Regions from separate parts of the Paenibacillus sp. GCM10027626 genome, predicted to be linked through region 2. Evidence: riboswitches for the same ligand, from Rfam matches in the RefSeq annotation. Region 2 holds a riboswitch; the other holds the start of a gene.
The links. Region 2 has a riboswitch for cyclic di-AMP ahead of ACFQ0N_RS25105 (TrkH family potassium uptake protein). Riboswitches for the same ligand answer to the same signal wherever they lie in the genome.
Positions count from the first base shown of each region.

Region 1: linked by a shared signal. The riboswitch ahead of ACFQ0N_RS14615 (C40 family peptidase) and the one ahead of ACFQ0N_RS25105 (TrkH family potassium uptake protein) in region 2 are both predicted to bind cyclic di-AMP.

Region 1 is NZ_JBHTHC010000006.1:354,235-365,781, reverse strand. Features, by position in the region: gene trpB (tryptophan synthase subunit beta) at 1-643, opposite strand, end outside; gene ACFQ0N_RS14630 (YwhD family protein) at 665-1,222, opposite strand; gene ACFQ0N_RS14625 (M1 family metallopeptidase) at 1,372-3,393, shown strand; gene ACFQ0N_RS14620 (hypothetical protein) at 3,429-4,241, shown strand; cyclic di-AMP (ydaO/yuaA leader) riboswitch at 4,407-4,564, shown strand; gene ACFQ0N_RS14615 (C40 family peptidase) at 4,569-5,072, shown strand; gene ACFQ0N_RS14610 (DEAD/DEAH box helicase) at 5,218-9,657, shown strand; gene ACFQ0N_RS14605 (hypothetical protein) at 9,746-11,547, opposite strand, start outside.
Region 2 is NZ_JBHTHC010000015.1:8,377-19,923, reverse strand. Features, by position in the region: gene uvrC (excinuclease ABC subunit UvrC) at 1-437, shown strand, start outside; gene ACFQ0N_RS25110 (CPBP family intramembrane glutamic endopeptidase) at 489-2,102, opposite strand; cyclic di-AMP (ydaO/yuaA leader) riboswitch at 2,349-2,528, shown strand; gene ACFQ0N_RS25105 (TrkH family potassium uptake protein) at 2,610-3,962, shown strand; gene ACFQ0N_RS25100 (potassium channel family protein) at 3,980-4,642, shown strand; gene ACFQ0N_RS25095 (LysR family transcriptional regulator) at 4,706-5,614, opposite strand; gene ACFQ0N_RS25090 (succinate dehydrogenase cytochrome b558 subunit) at 5,835-6,506, shown strand; gene sdhA (succinate dehydrogenase flavoprotein subunit) at 6,526-8,271, shown strand; gene sdhB (succinate dehydrogenase iron-sulfur subunit) at 8,288-9,052, shown strand; gene ACFQ0N_RS25075 (winged helix-turn-helix transcriptional regulator) at 9,109-9,417, opposite strand; gene ACFQ0N_RS25070 (DUF695 domain-containing protein) at 9,615-10,454, shown strand; gene ACFQ0N_RS25065 (histidinol-phosphatase) at 10,755-11,547, opposite strand, start outside.

The DNA of each region.
Region 1 (11,547 bases), on a different contig from region 2:
ACTCTTCGCTGATGACCGATTGGAAATGCTTCACCATCGATGGATACGGGTGCGGCCCTACCGCCGAACCCAACAAGTAGAAGGTTGTCTTATAATTGGCCACCAGGTCGTTCAGCGCTTCGTCAACAGCATCCTTCAGACGCCCTTGACCTTTGTCGACCGCTACCACCTTGGCACCCAGCAGCTCCATGCGGAATACATTCAGCGACTGACGCTTTGTATCCTCAAGCCCCATGTAGATGACGCATTCCATTCCGAACATCGCACAAACAGTAGCGGTCGCTACCCCGTGCTGGCCAGCCCCCGTCTCGGCAATAACCCGCTTCGCTCCCATCCGCTTGGCAAGCAAGATTTGACCAATAACATTATTAATTTTATGAGCGCCCGTATGATTCAAGTCTTCCCGCTTCAAGTATACCTTGGCCCCGCCCCACTCCGCAGTCAGATGCTTGGCAAAGGTGAGCGGATTTTCGCGGCCGACATACTCCCGCAGCAAATAGTGGTATTCCTCATTGAACTCAGGATCATCCTTATATTTTGTAAATTGCTCGTCCAGATGATCCATAACTTCCTGCAGCTCAGGCGGAATATAGCTGCCGCCAAACTCTCCGAAATATCCTTTTACTTCTGTCGCTTCATTCATCCGATCTGCCTCCAATATATTTTATTCGCTTAAAGCCTGCTTCAGCTCATCCGGCGAGCGATCCCACCATTCCAGATTATGGCTAACAAGCAATTTGCGCAAGGCTGCTTTCTCTTCTGCTCCAAGCTCATCCAGAATGAAGCGGCGTTTAATCGCATAGTCCAAATTGTTCACATGCTGCGCCAGTATTTTCCACCCTCGTCTAGCCTCGGAATCGATGAGCATCGGGCAAGCGGTCGCCCCCGCATAATATGAACCTTCCTCATTGCGGTCTACAGCAACCCATACAATCCAGCAAAGCCTGCCGTTCGGCACATCCTCCTTATTGGGGCTGAAGCGAATCCCGCGCTCGATCTTGCTCTTGGCATGCATAGCTCCAACATCTATATAGGCTTCTCCGTTATCGATCATGACGCAAGCTACTTGACTCAGGTCGATCGTGCCTGCCCCGAAGCCGCGATGCTTCTTATTGCTGACCACGTTGAGCGCTAATGTTTTCTTTTCCTTCTTTGGCGCTTGCTCAGCGCTCTCCGCAGTCTCTCCTTGCTGCCGCTCTTGGTTTTGTTCTTGTTCTGACATCGGCTTTCCCCGCCTTCCACTATATTGAAACTGCGCGCTCACGCACAGTTTTAACGCCTGTCCGTACTTTAATTCCATTTTAGCTAATAATCTGTGAAAAGCAAACATATACATGCTGTAGATGCTTGTCAACGGGAGGGAATCGTTCAATGACGCCACATCACACTAAGCGTTTACTAATGCTTGCTCTTCTAGCTGTTCTGGTCGGCGTAACCGCACGAGAAGGATTTAGTTCGGCCTGGGTTTCACAATATACATACGCCAATGCAGATGCGCTCGTCCCTGCCGCAGCTATTTCAGTCTCGAGAGATGAAGCTGGGAGCCAGGTATGGTCCAAGGAAGAAGAAATCCCCATTCAGAAGACTAAAATCGAGCTGAGCAAGCGAATCGTCGATTACCATATCGAAGTGAGCTTGCAAGAAGAAAACAAGCTGCTGCAAGGTACCCAGACCGTCACGTGGAAAAATCCCGGGCGCAAGCCGGTATCCGAGCTTTACTTTCACCTTTACCCCAATGCCTTCCGCTCGTCAGATTCTACCTTTATGCAGGAATCCGGAGGGCGGCTGCGCAATGATAAAGCGACCGCATCCAGCATTGGCTCTATGCGCATCGAATCACTTGAGACAATCCAGGGAGAAAGCCTCCTCCCGAGACTGCATTACGTCCAGCCTGACGACGGAAATACAAACGATTTTACGCTGGCCAAGCTCCGCCTGCCAGAAGCCGTTGCCCCGGGAGCAAGCGTCTCCTTGAGAATGAAGTTTGAGGTACAGCTGCCGGAGGTTTTCGCCCGCATGGGCTATGCCGGCGATTTCATAATGGCCGGGCAATGGTTTCCCAAACTGGCCGTTTTTGAACCGTCAGGCATGCGCGGCAGAACGGGTGAAGGCTGGAATGTGCATCAATATCATGGAAATTCCGAATTTTACAGCGATTTTGGCACCTACAGCGTGAAAATAAATGTGCCTGACGGTTATAAGGTTGCTGCCACAGGTTTTCAATCAGGGGCGCCAATCACTCAAAATGGGCGGCAGTCCTATCAATTTTATGCAGATGACGTGCACGATTTTGGCTGGTCTGCTTCTCCGGACTTTGTTTATGCAGAAGAGCCCTTCTCTACAACGGGCGTGCCGGGCGTAAGAATCAAGCTCTATCTTGATCCGCTTCATGCCGAGCTGAAGGACCGCTATATGCATGCCGCTAAATCCGCACTGACTAAATTTGCGCAGTGGTATGGGACATACCCTTATTCAACCTTGTCTATAGTCGTTCCGCCAAAAGGGGGGAACGGGGCGGGAGGAATGGAATACCCTACACTTGTTACAGCCTTCTCCGCCGATAATGAGAACCCGGGCTTTGAGCTTGAACGAACAGTCGTGCATGAAATCGGCCACCAATACTGGTACGGCATGGTCGCTACCAATGAATTCGAGGAGGCCTGGCTCGACGAAGGCTTCACTTCCTATGCCGAAGATAAAGTGATGGAAAGCGAATACGGCGTCACGCCAAATCTTGCGCTCGAAGCCAGCTATATGACCGATCCTGCACCGCTGAAACAGCTCGCCTGGTCCTACCATGACCATAATCATTATGCCGAAAATGTATATATGCGCGCCAAGCTCGTGCTGACCGGGATTGAAAACCAAGTCGGCGACGCAGCAATGCGGAAGATTCTGCGCACTTACTTTCAGAAATATAAATTCAAGCATCCTTCGACGGCCGATTTTCAGCGAGTGGTCGAAGAGGTGACGAAAACAAAATGGAACGACTATTTCAGCCAGTTCGTGTATGGCGACGCTATGGCCGATTATTCCGTAGAAGCGATCCAAGTGCGCGCCGTACAATCCGAGGGGAATAAGCAGCAGTATGAATCAAGCGTCCTGATTAAAAGGAATGGCGGCATTTACGGACCGCTCCCCATTTTGTTCAAGTTTGCTGATGGCACCACGCTCACGAAAAAATGGGACGGACAAGAAGCCCACATCCAGTACAGACTGCTGCATGACTCGCCATTGCTATGGGCTGCCGTCGATCCCCACGGCACGAATGTTCTGGACAACCAGCATATCAACAACTTTATGAAAGCCGAGCTGCCTGAAAAAACCCGCACACGCTGGAGTCTGATGGTCAGCAAGCTGGTCGAGGGGCTATTCGGCACAGTAGCGTGGTAATTCATCATAAAGCAGTAATGAAAGGAGGCGCTAGCATGAAAAATTATGTCAAACGGGGCTGGAAGCTGACATTTAAGCACATCTACATTATGATCGCCTTGTTTATATATGAACTGATATGGGGCTTCTTCATCTATCGTACTGTCGAATCGATCGTAGTGCCGCTGCTCCGCAGATTCCCGGATACCCTTGGCATCGATAGTGCTATACCCTTGTTTCTGGCCGAGGCCCAGTTTCGGCTGATGAAGACAGATCTCATTTCGCCCTATTTATGGTTGTTTGGCGGCCTGCTGGGAGTGCGTATATTAATAACACCGATCATCAATGCCGGCCTCCTCTATTCCCTATGCCACACAAACGATGATGGCAATACGCATTTTCTGCAAGGAATCCGCACCGCCTGGAGGCCAATTACACTGCTCTATTTTATCGAAACGCTCCTCATGCTGACACCACTTGCATGGCTGCTGCCCCTAGCGTGGAAACTGCTGGTTTCCAGCGGATCGCTGACCGGGCTGCTGGAGGAAATGATGCCTTACATTGCCGGCTGGCTGGCCTGGGCCGTATTGCTGCATCTTCTGTTTTTGGCCATGCAGCTTGGCGCTGTATCGGGAACCGGGATTTGGCGCACCTTATGGACGGCCTTGCGCCGCATACTCCCCTTCCTTGCAATTTCCTTTATGATGTGGCTAATGAGCATTTTTGTCAGCGCCACAGTGACCTCAGTTTCCATGATGCTGGCCGGCCTTGTCGCACTCATTGTAAATCAAACCTATTATCTGATACGTACCCTGATGAAAGTATGGACAATCGCCGCCCAATATGAAACCCTCCGCACAGATACATAATTGGTGAAGAACGGGCTCCGCAGCAGCGGAGCCTGTTTTCGTTATGAAAATTTCGGCCTTTACGATTAAAATCGCAAAAAGTTGCACTCTTAGAATTCTAATTTGTGAACATTATGTGAACTTAGCAGGGAAAATGCAAAAATACGCGAATTTATACTCCCGGAAATGAAAAATTTGCCGAATTCTCGTGAGAGAAACGGGGGAACCATCTTTGGGTGAATTGATCTCGTCCTCTGTCTTAATGAAGGACTGGAGGAGAGAGATCATAGGGGACCTTCAACCGAACCCCACAGCTAACCTCGTAGGCGTTGGAAGGAGTACCTTGTTTTGAAAAAGCTTTCTGCTTTGCTGATCGCCCTCTCTTTAATGCTTGTATTCCAAGTTGCAAGCGCCTTCGCGGCCGAGTCAAAGATGGACAGCATTATTAGCGATGTGATCGGCACGCCGTATCATTATGGCGGAACGACTACAAAGGGTTTTGATTGCTCCGGATTTACGATGTACGTATTTAAAAAAATCGGCGTCTCAATCTCGCGCACATCCGGATCCCAATCCAAGCTGGGCAAAAAAGTAGCCAAAAGCGACCTCATTCCCGGCGATCTCGTATTTTTCAATACGAGCGGCAAGGGCATTTCGCATGTTGGCATCTATGTTGGAGATAACAAGTTTGCACATTCTTCCTCCAGCAAAGGTGTAACTATAAGCGGCCTGAGCGATTCCTATTATGAAAAACGCTATGTAACTGCTCGCCGTGTAATGAGCACGGAAACGTTCGAAAAGTACGCCGACGAGCCTACTGATGAGCCTGTAGACGATCAGGACGTTGACTAAAGCATCCTTTAAGGATGCCTAATAAGACCACAGCTACTTTGTCTTTCGCGACGGACAAGCTGTGGTCTTGTTATTTTCAAGTATATAATAGAAGCAGCAATCCGATCCTGTGATTATATTCTTGTTTATGAAGGAGACGCTTCCCGTGACCCTGTCCAACTATCATCCCGTCCTGGCCGAATGGTTCGGGCTTACTTTCGGCCAGGCGACCGACGTGCAGTTGCAAGCCTGGTCAGCCATTGCAAAAGGTGATCATACCCTTATTGCCGCGCCGACAGGATCGGGAAAAACACTAGCCGCCCTGCTCCCTTGCCTGGATAAGCTGGTAAAGGGGAAATCTGCCGCAGCCAGCTGGCAGCCTGGGGTGCGCATTTTATATGTCACACCGCTCAAAGCCTTAAATAATGATATTCATCAGCACCTGCTCCATTTTATAGAAGAAATCGAGTCTTATGCCGCCAATACTGCAGAAGGCCGGTGGCCGTCCATTTCTTCCGCCGTTAGAACCGGCGATACGAAAGCCAGCGAACGCGCCAAAATTTTGCGCCGGCCGCCGGACGTACTCGTTACGACTCCCGAATCGCTTTATTTGCTGCTGACTGCAGAAAAAGGACGCAGCGCGCTGCAAACGACGACAGCTGTTATTGTCGATGAAATCCACGGACTCGCCGGGGATAAGCGCGGCGCCCATCTTTCCCTTTCACTGGAGCGGCTGACTGCGCTTTGTCCTCACAAAGTTCAGCGCATCGGAGTATCTGCTACGCAAAAACCGCTAGAGCGCATCGCCCGCTTCTTGGGGGGATGGGAGTCGGCTTTAGCGGAGCCGCGGCCTGTAACCATTATTGAAAGCCATATGACGAAAGCTATGCAGGTTCAAGTCATGATGCCGGAATATGACGAGCAGCTGCAAAACAGGGAAAACGCCTGGACGCCGATAATCAGCATGCTGATGCACCTCATGCAGTCTGCACGCTCAGTCTTGTTGTTCGTAAACAGCCGCCGCTTATGTGAACGGCTCGTCCTGCGCTTGAACGACCATACCGGCTACCAGTTCGCCCGTGCTCACCACGGCAGCCTCGCCCGCGAACGGCGGCTTGAGGTCGAGCAATTGCTGAAAAATGGCGATCTGCGCTGTCTGGTCGCTACTTCTTCGCTTGAGCTTGGCATCGATGTCGGGCATGTCGACCTTGTGCTGCAGCTCGATCCGCCGCCCGATGCGGCAGCCGGTATCCAGCGCATCGGGCGGGCCGGCCACTCCGTTGGCGACGTAAGCCGCGGCTTCATTATCGTCAGAAGCAAGGGACAGCTGGCCGAAGCAGCGGTTCTCCGCCGCAGCATCATCCGGCGGGATATTGCCGAAATACGCTTGCCGCAGCGTCCGCTGGATGTGCTCACCCAGCAAGTGACAGCCATCGTCGCGGCTGCCCCGATAACGGTGGACGCATTATTTCTGCTCGTTGCCGGCAGTGAATGCTATCGCCCGTTGACCCGGATGGAGCTGGAGGCTGTACTGCAGGTGTTGTCCGGATTTTATCCGTTCTCCAGGCCATTGCTGGACTGGGACCGCAGCAGCGGACTGCTGACCAAACGCGGAAACACGGCCGCTTCCGCTATTACCGGGGTTGGCACAATCCCTCAGTCCTCGATGTATTCCGTCCATCATGCCGACAGCCGAATTCACCTTGGCGAGCTGGATGAAGAGTATGTGCATGAAAGCCGCGCCGGCGACGTATTCCAGCTTGGCACCTCCTCTTGGATGATGAGCCGGATCGAGCAGGATCGCGTCTATGTCCAGGAAGCGCCTAACCGGTATAGTGAAATACCATTTTGGCGGGCCGAGCCGGGAGGGCGAAGCGTGGAAGCCGGCATGCAGCTCGGCAGCTTCATCGAACAACTGGAGCAGCGCCTTGAGCTGCCTCAGTCCGCCCCTGCCGCGGCCGCATCAATCAAGCCCGCACTGCTTCATGCGGCAATGCAATGGCTGGAGGCCGATTACGGCCTTGAAGCCGCCGCCGCACAGGAGCTTATTGAATGGATACGCGTGCAGCATAATATGCTTGCACTGCCGACCGCGCGGCGGATCGTAATTGAGCACTACAAGGATTTGACTAATCAGCAGCGGATCATTATTCACAATCCTTTCGGGCGAACGCTCAACCGCACCTGGCTGCTTGCCATCGAGCGGCAGTTCGAGAAAATGCTGCCCTACAAGCTTTACGGCAACGCCAAAGACAACGGAATCGAAATCGTCGTCCCGGACGGAGATGCCTCATGGCTGCAAACCATTTGGCATATTACTCCCGCAACAGTCGATGCCCTGCTGCAGGAAGCCGTGACCGGGTCGCCGATGCTGGCGATTTCTTTCCGGCGAATTGCCGAGACATCCTTGCTGCTGTCGCGCAGCTTCACGCGCACGCCGCTCTGGCAAAAACGGCTGCGCAGCGAACAGCTGCTGAAACAGGCACTTCCATATGCCGAGCATTTCCCTTATTTGCAGGAGGCCGTTCAAGAATGCCTGCATCTGTATTTGGACAGCGAAGGGCTAAAGCAGCTGCTGACGGCGATCAGTGAAGGTCGGATCGAAATTATCGTAAAGGAAACTAAAGGGCCTTCACCGTTTGCTTTACAGTTTTTGGCCGATTATGTCAACACGCAAATATATGAAGGGGACGGCTTCAGCGACGCTACGCGCCTGCAGCTCCAACAGCTCAGCAGACAGGCAGCCGGCGCAGTTTTTGGGCTCAGCGAACAGCACGGTATAGACGAAGGCATTAAACAAGCGGAAAAAGAACGCCTGCAGACACTGCGGCAGCAGCCCGAATCCCCCGAAGCCGTCTACGATCTGTTGAAGCTGCGAGGCGATCTGACAGAGGAGGAGCTGGAGCAGTTGACTGAGCGTCCTGGTCAGCTGCAGCAATGGCTCGGCCTTTTGGCGCAGCAGCAGCGCGCAGCGGCCATCGCCTTTGGCGAAGGCAGCGGGAAACGCTGGATTTGCGCAGAGGAGCAGCAAATATACGACGATTTCCCTGTCTCCGATTACGTGATCGACTTCATCATCAGCCGTTATGCCGACCATCGCCTTTCCTTTACCGATAGCGAGCTGCAGGAACGCTATCATTTGACTCCGGCGCAAGCGGCTTATATTATCGACCGGTTGCTGGCTATGGAGCGTATTGAGCAGGCTCCTTTTGCAGCAGATGAGCGGGAACGAATATGGACAAGCGCTCAAATAGCCAAACGGCTGATCCGTTTAACGATTGAGCAGGCGCGAAAGCAAGCCCAACCTGCCGCCGCATCTCGCTGGTACATCCAAATGGCTGTACTCCAGCATGCATGGCCCGGCACTCAATTAAGCGGTATGGATGGACTTCGTGCTGTCATCGCCCGGATGCAAGGCTTGTACCTGCCGGCAGCTCACTGGGAAAGTCTGATTTTCCCTGCGCGTGTGACCGGCTACCGCAAAGAAGATCTCGACCTGCTATGCGCTTCCGGTGAAATTATATGGCTCGGAAAAAAGCAGGCGGATGAGAAAGAAGGAAAAATCGCTTTCTTCCTCGCCGATGCCAAGCCGCTCTATATGCCCTATCTTTCACACAGGACCGGCAGCCAGACAGCCGAAACGAAGCATCCGCAGCTGCTTGCCCTGCTGCAGCGAAGCGGCGCGAGCTTTCTTACCCGGCTCGCCCGCGAGACAGGCTTGGCGCCATCCGCGCTGCTCAGCGACTTGATGGACCTGGTGTGGGAAGGCCATATTTCCAACGATCAATTTGCCCCGCTGCGCCTGCAGCTGCAAACAAAAGGAAAGCAACTGGCCAAAACCGGATCCGGACAAGGCCGCTGGTATTGCACGTCTTCCTTACTGGCAGAAGGCGAAGATGAGGCGGCGGATGAGCCGCTCGTCCCTGGGCATGCGCACACTACTATAGCCGCGGCAGGAGCCGGGCTATCCGGCTCCGTCCTGCATTGGACACAGCATTTGCTGGACAATTACGGCATCCTTTCCAAGGAGCTCGCCGCCCTTCACTGCCCTTACCCGTGGGATGAGCTTCTTCCTGTACTTCGCCAGTTGGAGCACTGGGGTATTGTGACACGCGGCATACTTGTCGAAGATACATCGACACTGCAGTTTGCCAGACGCGAATTTATCGCCGCCTTGCGAGAGCCTGTACCGGCCGCGGCTGATCGTACGGCCGGGCTGATGATCGTCTCGGCAGTCGATCCTATCAATCCGTATGGGGCAACGCTTGTGTGGCCTCAGGCAAAAGGGGCGAGCTTCGCGCGCAAAAGCAGCAATTTTTTCGTGTTCGATCAGGGACGCTGGCGCTTATGGGTTGAAAACAACGGAAAACGGATTACCGATATGTCTGCAGCGGGCGGTAGCTCTGAGCCGTTGCAGGATGCTGACCGCTTGAAGGAGATGCTGGGTACCCTCCTTCGCCGGCAATCCCTGCGCAAGCTCAAGATTGAACAGTGGAACGGCCAAAAAATCGCCGGTTCAGGCACAGAGGCAGAACGCTTGCTGCTGGCGCTTGGAGCTGAACGCGACAATCAGTCGCTCATTTTATGGCCAAGCCAGCTGTTATGATGCAGGCAAGCAGAAAAACTCCATCCTTTCCCCCGCATACATTGCGGGGAAAGAATGGAGTTTTTACATTTTTGCCGCATGAGCTATTTTATTTTATAATGGCAACACCTTCAATAGCGCCATAATGCGTTCCGGCTGTATCCGGCACATAGAGCGACCGGTTCCGGCCGGCCAAGGTTAGAGTGCGGTCGGGGAACACAAGCAGCTCCGACAAATAAATATCATTCGTCAAATAAATACGGTTCACCCTGCCAGCCTGCAAAGCTGCGGCTAACCCCGCTTCTTCAGCTGCAAAGGCATGCCCGTCCGCGCTCGCATAGTAGCCTTGGTCCTCATCGCCGAAGCGCCGCAACTCGCCGGTGTAGCCATCCAGCTTCATATCGCTGTTTCCCTCTAGGATAATCCGGTCTGTCAATGTACGCCATTCCAGAGAACGACCAAGCGCAGCATCGTCTTCAGCACTATTGGTCAGTTGCACATATGCGGCAATCGTCACCGGTCCGGCTTTCGTCAATTCGCCGCCATCAAAGGCAACATAGCGCAGGCCAACCTCAATCGGAGCCGCAGACGCCAGCACCACATTGTCTGCAACCGATAGGATAAAGGATTTATCCGTCATATTTGTATTCAAATAAAAGGCTCTTGCCCCCGCCGGATTATCCAATTCTCCCTGAAGCTCATCCGTAGAGCCTACAGCTAACAAGGGCTGTATGCTGTAAACTGCATTTGCCGCTCCAGCGCTCGCTCTTACCGTCATGCCGGCAGCAATTGGCGTCCTATCGGCGCTCTGATCAAGCACTGTACCATTCGCCTCAATTTCAAAACCGGCGACAGCGGAAAGCGCCGAACGAAGCTCGCCAACCGTCATCGATTTGTCTGCATAAATAGCATCATCATGAATGACAAGCTTTGCCGGCGAGGCACCGTTTTTCACGATCAGCCCGAGTTGAATGACTTCCTGATTGACGGATTGATTGCCCGCTTCATCGATCGCATATAGTTTCAAGCTTGTGCCGGCTTCGAATTTGGATGAATCAAAGGTAAACGTATGCGGCTGGCCAGCCTCAACTTTGATCCGCTCCAGATATTCACCTGGTCCCATCTGAGTATACGCCAAGTAAATATAGCCCTTCTTGCTGCTTTCCGCAGTCACGGAGGAACCTAGCAGCATTTGTCCGGCAGCGGACAACGACAACTGCGGCGGCTGCCGGTCTGAGCGGTCGATGACAAACTGCGGAGAGCCGGTAAGCGGGACCGCGGCGCTTGTACAGCTAATCTGTGAAGCAGCTTGAGCGGTTGAAATACATAAGCTCGGTTCGATAGTTCCGTCTACAAGCCGCGAATCAAGGAAGAACGCTTTGGCATCGATATGTAACTCAGCATCATGCTGACTCAGCTTGGCTATATCCGCTCCTGTCAGCGTATACAACATAACCGGATTCGCCGTACCCATTCGGATAATAATCCGATCCCCCACCTGAAGATCATGAAAAGATCCGGATGGAGCTTGCAAGGAAACGACAAATTTCGCTTCTGCCTGCGCCTGTCCGTCAAGCAGCGCAGCGTGGTCCTGATAATCAAAATGATGATCCCCGATAAGGCCGGCCGCGGCGAATACAAGCGGCTCCGGCAATTCCCGCGACGCTTGATGCGCGTAACGCAGCTGATCCATTGCCTGCAATAGCCGGACTGTCACTTGATTAAACTCCCTTTCGGAAGCCGGCTTGTTCAGCGCCTCAATTGCAGTCTGTCGTGCAGACGCCAGCGCTTGCCATTCCGGTGCCCGGGAAAACGCGCCCGCACTTTCCATCAAACGCTCTGCCTGTTCAGCGGCTGCCTGCAAGTGCTCCTCGGCCGCCTGGACGCGGCGTTCATCCGCATTTTCCATAA
Region 2 (11,547 bases):
ATCTGATCATCGTCGATGGCGGACGGGGGCAAATCTCCGCTGCCCTGGACGTGCTGGAAAATGAGCTGGGCCTATATTTGCCGGTATGCGGGCTTGTGAAGGATGCCAAGCACAAAACGGCGCAGCTGATGGTTGGCGACCCGCCGGAAATTGTGCCTCTTGCCCGCGACAGCCAGGAGTTTTATTTGCTGCAGCGCATTCAGGACGAGGTACACCGGTTTGCGATTACGTTTCATCGCGAGCAGCGAGGCAAGTCGATGGTGGCTTCGCGTCTTGACGCTATCCCGGGTATTGGCGAAAAGCGGCGCAAGCTGCTGCTCAAGCATTTTGGATCGATCAAAAAAATGAAAGAAGCAGCTGTCGAAGATTTCCGCCCGCTATCCATTGGCGAAAAGCTGGCTGCTCAAATCATTGCCGCTTTGAATGAAGAGGCGTAAAAAGCAAAAAGCCGTTCTTGCATCCATCAAGAAACGGCTTTTTGCTTTATTTCATGAAGCTGTCGGCGTCCTCATTTCCCTGCGGGATGACCAGAAGCGCAGCAGGGCGGCAATTGGAATCGGCAGCAGAATATAAAGGATGCCCATTGCGATATTGCCTGCTGACCCGAGAAACATAAGCGACATTGCCATCATCAAGCTGTCGAAGATCGCATGTGCGAAGATGACCGTCGCCAATCCAAAGCGTAGAAACAAGTAACAAAACAGTAAACCGATCAACGTTAGTTCGAATAAGCGGGTCGTCGCCGGGAAAATCGGATAGGTGACGTGCCCCAAGGCCCAAATGATGGTCGGAATTAGCGAGGCGACGAAGGTGTTGCGAAACCATTTTTTCATAAGGGCTATGCCAAAGAAGCGATAGACCGCCTCCTCAGAAATAGCGGCGCACCATGCCAGCAGCGGAAAGATCAACGGCGATGCAAAATTGTAAGGCGATTGCGCGACATCTGTAGTCGACCAGGCGCCCGTAGATTTTTCCAAAACCATTAGGATGACCGTTTGAGCGCCGAGCAAAATAAAGGCGCACAAGTAGCCGAGCCACATACTTTTCCAGATATGATCTCCATATCCCCGTTCTTTGCTGCGCAGCCATAAATTGCGTCCCATGGAACGCCAGAGCCCATCGCCGGCTACAAGCGAGAAATATACGGAAAGTGCCATAACCGCTGTAATGGCGCAAGTTACGAGCGTAGCGACAATCGCAAATACGGCGGCATCAGGCTCTTCCCCGAAGGTGGCAATTATGCCGTCCAACATGTTGAAATTGTTGACTAGATAAAAGAGCAAAAACACGCCGGCCAGCAGCAGGCCTCTGACAAATGAGGTATGCTTGCGGTAAAGTGCCGCATAAATTATGGCCAGAACGAACAAGACAAAAGAAAGCAGCAGACTGCCGATCAACGAAATGGTCGCTGCAAGCTTCGATTGCTCGTTGACATAGCTTTCGTAGTCAGCCGGCACGACGAACGCCGGTTTATAGCCGGAAATGTATAATTGGCCGTCCTCTGTTTGATTGACGCGAATCGTTAAACGCAGGGCAGCGTCTTTGACCTTCTCGCCCGTTACCAGCAATTTCACGACGCCGGGAGCTGCAGCGCCGTCCTCCACAGTTAGCCTGTCGGCCGCATAGCCTTGGCTTGCAGCGAAAGTAAGCGCCGCTTCCAGGGGCTTAGGGGAGGCGGAGGAGACAGCGTCCACCTGATTCCAGGCAACAACACTGCCGGTTTCCATATGAACATACATAAATAAATGACTTTTATCCGGCAGCGTGGCAGAAACCTGGAAAGTATCGGTAGGGAGCTTGGCTCCGTATTTTTTGTCATAGGCCTCAACTTGCTTTTCCTTTGACAAATAACCGTATAACAAGCTGTTCGATTGGTGGACGGCGTGAACGGCCGTAGGCTTCTGCTTGAATTGCTCCTCGGCAAAGCTGACAGCTGCCTGCTCTGCTGCCGCTTTGCTGATTACCTTCGCCGCTTCATTTTTGAAAAATGTATCTGCCGTTGCCGGAATCACTTGCACCACAACATAGATCGCGGCGCAGACGGCTGCAAACCAAGTGAATAATTTCCAGTTAGGCTGCAGTTCGGGCTTTTGAATGGACAAAAGATTCACCTCTTCATGTAGGGATACGTCATTGGCTGCGAATATATACTAGTACCATATCATAACTGCTCTGTTTTTTTCCATGTAACCGGTTATTTCGTCATGCGGAAGAGAAAAAAGGATGAAAAGCATCGTGCGATATTGATTTTATGTCCCCATTAAGGTAAATTGCCCTTTTTCGCTTCATTTTTAAACCCATTTAAACTTGGCTATTTTTTGGTGTGAACCGTATAATGAGTACGAATTAAATAGTGACAGCCGAATTTCAAGAGTTGAAAACGGGGGAACCAATTTTTGTCGCTTTTCGTCTGGCGACATGGGGTGAATTTCGCAATGCATGTTAGGCAATGCTAATGATTGCGAATAGGGCCGCCTTTCCAGGCCCGAATCCGTCAGCTAACCTCGTAGGCTGCGTGGAACAGGACTCATCTGCGAATAAGCATTGGGGTACCAGTGCTTTTTTTTGTGCCTGTAAACCATAGCATAGATCGGAAAAGGTGATGAAATATGCTCAAGCACTGGAGACGATTTCGCTGGTCGCCGCCGCGAATTTTGGCAGCAGGCTTCGCAGTTATTATATTCCTTGGGGCTGTTCTGCTTTCCATGCCGTTTGCTTCCAGAGACGGCAGCGGTACGCCGTTTATCGACTCTCTATTTACAGCTACCTCGGCTACATGTGTTACAGGTTTAATTTCTGTCGATACCGGCAGTCATTATTCGACAATCGGCCATTTAATTATCATTTTTCTCATTCAAATTGGCGGATTGGGATTTATGACGGTAGCGACGCTGTTTGCTTTTATGCTGCGCAAAAAAATATCGTTCAAGGAACGGTTAGTTTTGCAGGAGGCGATGAACCAGGGAAGCATTGAGGGGATCGTCCGGCTAGTCCGCAAGGTACTGCTGTACTCGCTGACGATTGAAGCGGTCGGCGCTGTTTTGTTTACGATTCGCTGGTCTTTCGATATGCCGCTGGCGAAGGCGATTTTTTTTGGCTGCTGGCATGCGATTTCGATGTTTAACAATGCCGGCTTTGATTTATTTGGCCAATTTGGGACGCCGTTTGTCAGCTTTACCGCCTATACAAGCGATCCGCTGGTCAATTTGGTCACGATGGGGCTCATTATTTTAGGCGGGCTCGGCTTTATTGTCTTGTCGGATATTATTGAATACCGCGTCAAGCGAAAGCTGAGCTTGCATTCCAAAATCGTGCTTACGATGACGGCAGCGCTGATCCTCATCGGGGCAATTGTCACCTATTGCTTCGAGTTTTCCAATCCGCACACATTGGGAGCTTTGAGCTGGGACGGGAAAATTTGGGCGGCATTCTTTCAATCCGTCTCGCCGCGCACCGCGGGAGCAAACACGGTCGATTTGTCCAGTCTGAGACAAGCCACGCAATTTTTTATGGTGGTGCTGATGTTTATCGGCGCATCGCCGGGCTCGACGGGCGGCGGCATCAAGACAACGACCTTCGCCACATTAATCGGTGCCGTCATCACGATGATTCGCGGACGGGAAGATATCGTCATGTTCAAAATGCGGCTCGGCCGCGAACGCATATTGAAAGCATTGACGATTACAATGCTGGCGCTGGCATTAGTAATTGTCGTAACGATGCTGCTCACTGTGACGGAAGATAAGCCGTTTCTGCATCTTTTGTTTGAAACGACATCCGCTTTTGGTACTGTCGGGCTTTCATTGGGAGTTTCGCCAGAGCTGACATTGCTTGGAAAAGTGCTCGTATGCCTGACGATGTTTGCCGGAAGATTGGGGCCGTTGACATTGGCTTACGCGCTTGGATCTACCACAGATAAAGAGCTTTACCGTTACCCTGAGGGGAAAATTACGATTGGATAGGGAAGTAGGAGAGGGAAATGAAGACAGGTCAATTTGTAATCATTGGGTTGGGGCGTTTTGGTTCTAGTCTGGCCAAAGAGTTAATCGAGCTTGGCTATGAAGTGCTTGGCATCGACAAGGATGAGGAAATCGTCCAAGACTTGAGTCCGCTTTTGACGCATACGGTCGTAGCGGAATCTACGGACGAGGATGTGCTCCGTTCGCTCGGCGTCCGCAATTTTGACTGCGGCGTTGTGGCGATTGGCGATGATATTCAGGCAAGCATCATGACGGCTATTTTATTGAAGGATCTCGGAGTGAAAACAGTCGTAGCCAAAGCGCTTAACGAGCTGCATGGCCGGGTGCTGGAGAAGATCGGAGTCGATCGCATCGTCTACCCGGAGCGGGATATGGGGATCCGCGTCGCGCATCAGCTCGTATCACCCAATTTGCTTGACTATATTGAACTGTCGAAAGACTATACGATTGCTGAGCTGGCGGTACCCCGCTGCCTAAACGGAAAGACGCTGCAAGACTTGAACCCGCGTGCCCGTTTTGGCTGCAGCATTGTGGCTATTAACACGCCAAAAGGCGTCATAATCGCCCCGTCGGCAACAGATGTGCTGGCCGAAAAGGACGTTATGGTCATCATCGGCACCAATCAGCAAATCGAGCATTTTGAAGCGGCGGTTATTCGGTAACAAATATCGGGAATACTAAAAGGATAGCGAGCCGGCTGCAGCCTGTGCGGCTCCGCTGTCCTTTTAAGTATGCTTGGACTCGCTTCGTTTATAATAGGTAGAGATTTCATCGATCCATAACCGTACGGAAGGGCTCAGGCTTTCCGGCCCCGCATGAATTAATGCTGTCGTCCGTTTCGTCGCTTCAAGCTCGCGGATCGGCACGACAGCCAGATCGTTGTCGCTGAGCAGCTGCTGGCGCAGGTAGGATTTGGGCAGCAGCGTGCCGGCTCGGCAAGTGTGAAGCAGGCGGAGGATCGCCTCGAAGGAATCGATCTCCATACGGACATCAGGCAGCAGCCGATAAGTTTCGAATACTTCGTCCGTCAAAATGCGGTACCACGTGCCTTTGGAAAACAAAATCATTGGCAAGCCATTTATATCGCCAATTTCCGGTTTTCCTTTTTCCATAATAAAATGATTGCGCGGCAGTACAAGAATAAGATGATCGTCGAATAGCGGCACACAAGTTAGTGCGGAATCGTCAATTCGCGAGGCTACAATGCCGATATCTGCTTTCTTTTCCCGGACAAGTGTAACAATTTCGTGGGTTTTGCCCGTAATCGCTTTTATGTCAAGCTCCGGACTCCGCGCTGTCAAGGCTTGTATGAGATCGGGCAAAGTTGTTTGCAATGTAGTGAGGCTGGCGCCGATCGTCAATGTCGTCCGGCCGACTGCTTTATACTCCGCGACCATTTGCAAATAACGCAAATGTTGATGACGGACCTCGGTGGCATACTCATAGGTCAATTCTCCGATTCTGGTCAGCTCCAGCCGTTTGCCCACCCGACGGAAAAGCTCGACGCCGAGCTGTTCTTCCAATTTGGCAATTTTGCGCGATAGGGCGGGTTGAGATAAATTAAGCAAAGAAGCTGCTTTATTCATGCTCGATTGATCGACTACGACAGCAAAAACATTCAATTCTTCGATCATAATGGCCTCCATTTCTCTGCTTATGCAAATAAGTTATAAAAATTAATCAACAATAAGCAATTCCATTATAAGCGGAAAAGGAGTATGATGTGAAGTGTGACCAAAATGTGTCAAGCTTTCTGTTGACGCTTTAGGGGGCGGGAGTTACAATGGACAATGGTGTTTTGACAAGGAACGACGAAAAAGTAATCGACAGGATTGAAAGGAGAACGCGAACGTTATGAAAGGAAATTCGTATTTAGCGCGCAAGATTCACTCGCTGCTCGGAGTTATTCCGCTCAGTTTATTCATCGTTGAGCACGGAATAACGAACTATGCAGCATTTGAGAGCGGGCCGCAAGGGTTTAAAGATGGTGTCGATTTTATTAACGGTTTGCCGCTTATCTTTTACCTAGAATTGTTCGGGATTTGGCTGCCGCTGCTATTCCATGGAGTATATGGCCTCTATGTAGCCTATCAGTCGAATATCAACACCGGACGTTTCCAATATGGGCGCAACTGGGCGTTTATGATGCAGCGTATTACCGGCGTCATCACGTTTATTTTTGTTGTGTGGCATTTGTACCAGACCCGCTATCAGTTGATGGTCGGCAACATTACGCATGATCAGCTTGGCTCAACCATGCATAGTATTTTCGACAACCCGTTATATGTTGCACTTTATGTTATCGGCGTACTCTCAGCGGTGTTCCATTTCAGCAATGGTATGTGGGCATTCCTTGTAAGCTGGGGTATTACTGTAGGTCCGCGCGCACAACGTATCTCTTCCTACATTTGGATGGGCGTATTCGTGATCGTGTCGGCGTTCTTCCTGCTTTCTCTGACTGCATTCCGCGGTGACGAGTTTAAAGAAGCGGCTACGGCTGCATTGACGCTCATTAATATCGGGTAAAGAGAAGGAGTGAATTGAAATGGCTAAAAGAAAGGTTATTGTCGTAGGCGGCGGTCTTGCCGGCCTTATGGCTACAATAAAAGCAGCGGAAGCTGGCGTGCAAGTCGATTTGTTTTCACTTGTGCCAGTGAAACGTTCGCACTCTGTTTGTGCTCAAGGCGGCATTAACGGCGCCGTTAATACAAAAGGTGAAGGCGACTCTCCATGGGAGCACTTTGACGATACCGTCTATGGCGGCGACTTCCTGGCCAATCAGCCTCCCGTCAAGGCGATGTGCGAAGCTGCCCCTGGCATCATTCATTTGATGGACCGCATGGGCGTTATGTTTAACCGCACGCCTGAAGGCTTGCTTGATTTCCGCCGCTTTGGCGGCACGCAGTACCACCGTACGGCCTTTGCCGGCGCGACAACCGGCCAGCAATTGCTGTATGCGCTGGATGAGCAGGTTCGCCGCTGGGAGACGGTTGGCCTTGTCAACAAATATGAGCATCATGAATTTTTGGGAGCGGTGCTTGACGATGACGGCGTATGCCGCGGTGTATCGGCACAGGATTTGCGCTCGATGGAAATTCAAACGATATCCGCAGATGCCGTAATTTTGGCTTCAGGCGGTCCTGGCATTATTTTCGGCAAGACGACCAACTCCGTTATTAATACAGGTACGGCAGCAAGTGCTGTATATCAGCAGGGTGTACATTATGCGAACGGCGAATTTATTCAAATTCACCCGACTGCGATTCCGGGCGATGACAAGCTTCGTCTGATGTCGGAATCGGCGCGCGGCGAAGGCGGCCGGATCTGGACATATAAAGACGGCAAGCCTTGGTATTTCCTTGAGGAAAAATATCCGGCGTACGGAAACCTTGTACCGCGTGACATTGCGACACGTGAAATTTTCCATGTGTGTGTAGATCAAAAGCTGGGCATCAACGGCGAGAACATGGTTTATCTTGATCTATCGCACAAGGATCCGAAGGAATTGGATGTCAAGCTGGGCGGCATTATCGAGATCTATGAGAAATTTATGGGCGATGACCCGCGCAAAATTCCGATGAAGATCTTCCCGGCGGTCCACTACTCGATGGGCGGCATGTGGGTTGATTACAACCAGATGACCAACATTCCCGGCTTGTTCGCTTGCGGCGAATGCGAATATCAATATCACGGAGCGAACCGTCTTGGCGCCAACTCGCTGCTGTCGGCGATCTACGGCGGCATGATCACCGGCCCGAAAGCAGTTGAATATATCAAAGGCTTGAAAAAATCTGCCGACGATATTTCCTCCGCGGTGTTCGATCGCGAGCAAAAGCGGCAAACGGACAAATACGAAAGCATCATGAATATGAGCGGCACCGAAAATGCTTATGTGCTTCATAAAGAGCTTGGCGAGTGGATGACCAACAATATGACCGTTGTCCGCTTCAACAAAAAGCTGGAAGAAACAATTGCCAAAATTAAAGAGCTGAAGCAGCGTTACAACAATATCAACATCAACGATACGGCGCGCTGGAACAATGCGGGAGTGGCGTTTACACGCCAATTGTGGAATATGCTTGAGCTGTCCGAGGCGATGACGCTTGGCGCCCTGATGCGCAACGAAAGCCGCGGCGCCCATTACAAGCCGGATTTCCCGGATCGTAACGATGAGGAGTTCCTGAAAACGACGAAGGCTGCTTGGACGAAGGAAGGTCCGAAAATTTCGTACGAGGACGTTGACGTTTCCTTGATTAAACCGCGCAAACGCGACTACTCGAAGGATAAATAGAAAGGAGAAGATCACGATGGCGGAAACGACAGTGGCAGCAAAGACAATTAAACTTTTGATCAAGCGCCAGGATGCGCCTGACAAGCCGTCCTATACGGAAGAGTTTGAAATTCCGTATCGCCCGAATATGAATGTCATTAGTGCATTGATGGAAATTCAGCGCAATCCGAAGAAGAGCGACGGATCAGCGACTTCTCCGGTATGCTGGGAATCCAACTGTCTGGAAGAGGTATGCGGCGCTTGCTCGATGGTTATTAACGGCAAGCCTCGTCAAGCTTGCAGCGCATTGGTCGATAAATTGGAGCAGCCGATTCGGCTAGAGCCAATGAGCACCTTCCCGGTAGTGCGCGACTTGGTTATTAATCGCGAACGGATGTTCAATGCATTGAAGCGCGTTAAAGCATGGATTCCAATTGACGGCACTTATGATCTCGGTCCTGGTCCAAGAATGGCGGAGACGAAGCGCCAATGGGCGTACGAGCTGTCCAAATGCATGACTTGCGGCGTTTGTCTGGAATCATGCCCGAATGTCAATGACCGCAACAGCTTCATTGGCCCGGCAGCGATCTCGCAGGTTCGTTTGTTCAACGCTCATCCAACCGGCGAAATGAACAAGGAAGAGCGTCTGGAAACGTTGATGGAGGATGGCGGTATCGAAGGCTGCGGCAACTCGCAGAACTGCGTTCGCGCTTGTCCGAAAGGCATCCCGCTTACGACTTCGATTGCGGCGATCAACCGCGATACGACGAAGCAGCTGTTTAAAAAATGGCTCGGCATGTAAGCTGAAAAATAGTAAAAAAACCACGCAACGACAATTTGTCGGTGCGTGGTTTTTTTTCACAGCCATCGCTCGCTCCAATTTTGGATGGATTCAATGACAGGTTTGAGATGCTGACCTTTCTCGGTAAGCTCATATTCGATCCGGACAGGCATCTCCGGGTAGACATTTCGTTTCACAATTTGGCAATGCTCTAATTCTTTCATGCGGTCTGTCAACATTTTGTCGCTCATATCAGGGATTTGTTCCTTGATTTCTTTGAAACGTTTCGGTCCGCCCAACAACACGCGGATAATCAACCCTGTCCATTTTTTTCCTAGCAGCTCCGCAGCAATTTCGTACTTTGGGCACATCTTGGAATAATCCATTACACTCACCCCTCTATAGGTATTTCTATTGTAGCACATCATCATATCAAAAGGGAGAGGATGCCGACCCGATTATTGATAATTCCAAAAAGTTATTTACTTTAATTAAGTTTGTAAAGGGTGTTCTCTTTTGAAAAAAGCGTTATAATGGTTGGGATACAACAAGTGATATTGATGATAGAAGTGGTGAGATACAGATGACAGATGATTGGGGCTTCTATGAACGAAGGGAAAATTCGGAGCGGTTGCGTATTTTAGTTAATGTAGGCTACAAAGATCGTGCCCCATTGGCGGAATATGGTGAGCTGCTCTCGGTTACGATTAATTTGTATGCTATCATGCGGAATAGCCGATCCAAACAAGAGGTAGTCACCCAGCTTGAAAAGACGGAAGCAAGTCTGGAAAATTGGCTGTCAAGCCATAGCAAAGCGCTCTATGTTGGGCGTATTAATACCGTCAACCGGCTTGAGTTTTTCTATTATGTAAATCGCAATCATCATGATGATGTGAAATTTCGGGAATGGATTAAGCGGCAATGGGATTTCCGGGTAGCGGATTATGTGAAGCCTGATCCGGAATGGAGCTTTTACCGCTACTTGCTGCCAGATACCCTGGAACAGCTGTATGTTCATAATGCCCAGATGGTCTATGCCCTTATTCATAAGGGAGATGATATAAAGCAGCCGCGGGAAGTGTATCATTGGCTGAAGTTGAAGCAAGCTGAAGACCGGCTTGCCGTAGAATCGGCGCTGCAGGCGCTGGGGTATCGAATCGAACGCGACAAAGAAGGCGAGCCGGATAGCGCGTATCCATTTCCGCTTGTCATTAGCCGCTATGATAATGTGATGCTGGATACAGTCAATGAGCGTGTACGCGAGTTGTACCGGTTGCTGGTGGGCGTAGATGGTCGTTATGAGGGCTGGGGATCGGCAATGCGGCTCAAAGGCGCCAGCAAGATGAAGTATGGGCTGCGCAAATGGAGGGCAGTATTGGAAGCGATCATAAAGCGTATATGGCCGTTTCATCATAAGCGCTAATATTTGTTAACATTCCGATGATAATTTGTTACACAACTGCAATCGTTCCGTTATCGAAATTACACATTAACCGGCTATTATAATAAACAAGACCCCCTTTTAATAATATAAATTTTGGGACCTGACGCTAACGGTTGGCGCAGGTCCACTTTTTTTTCCACATAAGAATTTATAAGTTTCCAAGTTGTACGGAAAAGCAAATTCTTATTGGCGATAAAAACTACCTTATGCTTACGAAGCGGGTTTGCCAGGCAAACCTTTAGGTCGCTCATCCTCGAAGGACTTCGATAGAAGTTTTTCTCACTCAATGGGCACAGTAATTTTTTCTTTTTGTTTAAAGTAAACCCAGTGCTTGAAGCCAATTTCTTTGAGCCGCTGCCGGACCTCGTCCCACTCATCTGCCACACGCTCCGGCTTATGGGCATCGGAGCCGAACGTTACATCAACGCCGCAGCGGCAAGCGCGTTCCAGTATAGCATCGGAAGGATACCAACCGCCGACTTTTTTCGTTTTGCCAGATGTATTGATTTCGATGGCGACGCCATTATCGGCAATCACCTGTAAAGTTTCGTCAATTGCCGCATCCGCCGGAATATTGGAAAAGGCGGGGTAGTAGCCCTTCATCGCATCAATATGGCCAAGAATTTGGAACATGCCGGAGCTTGCGGACTGGCGGATCAAATCATAGTAATGGTTTTTTTCCTCAATCTGCTGCTGCTCGTTCAATTTGTCCCAGCGATGGCGATTGAAAATGCTGACCCCTCTCGTCTGATGTACGGAGCCGATAATGTAGTCAAACGGGTAGGAGCGGTACATGTTGCGGTATATATCTGCATGCTCAGGATAAAAATCAGATTCCATTCCGAGCAGTACATCGATTTTATCCGCATAGACGGATTTCAGCCGCAGCACTTCGTCAATATAGGCGGTAAAGTCGCTTTTGGCCATGGCGATCCCCGGATGGGGCTGATCCTCTGAACTGGCGAAGTAAGGGGAATGATCGGAAATTCCGATCGCGGTCAACCCTGCGGCAATGCCGGCTTTTATATAGTCTTCAATATCGCCAAAGGCATGGCCGCATCTGTAATGATGG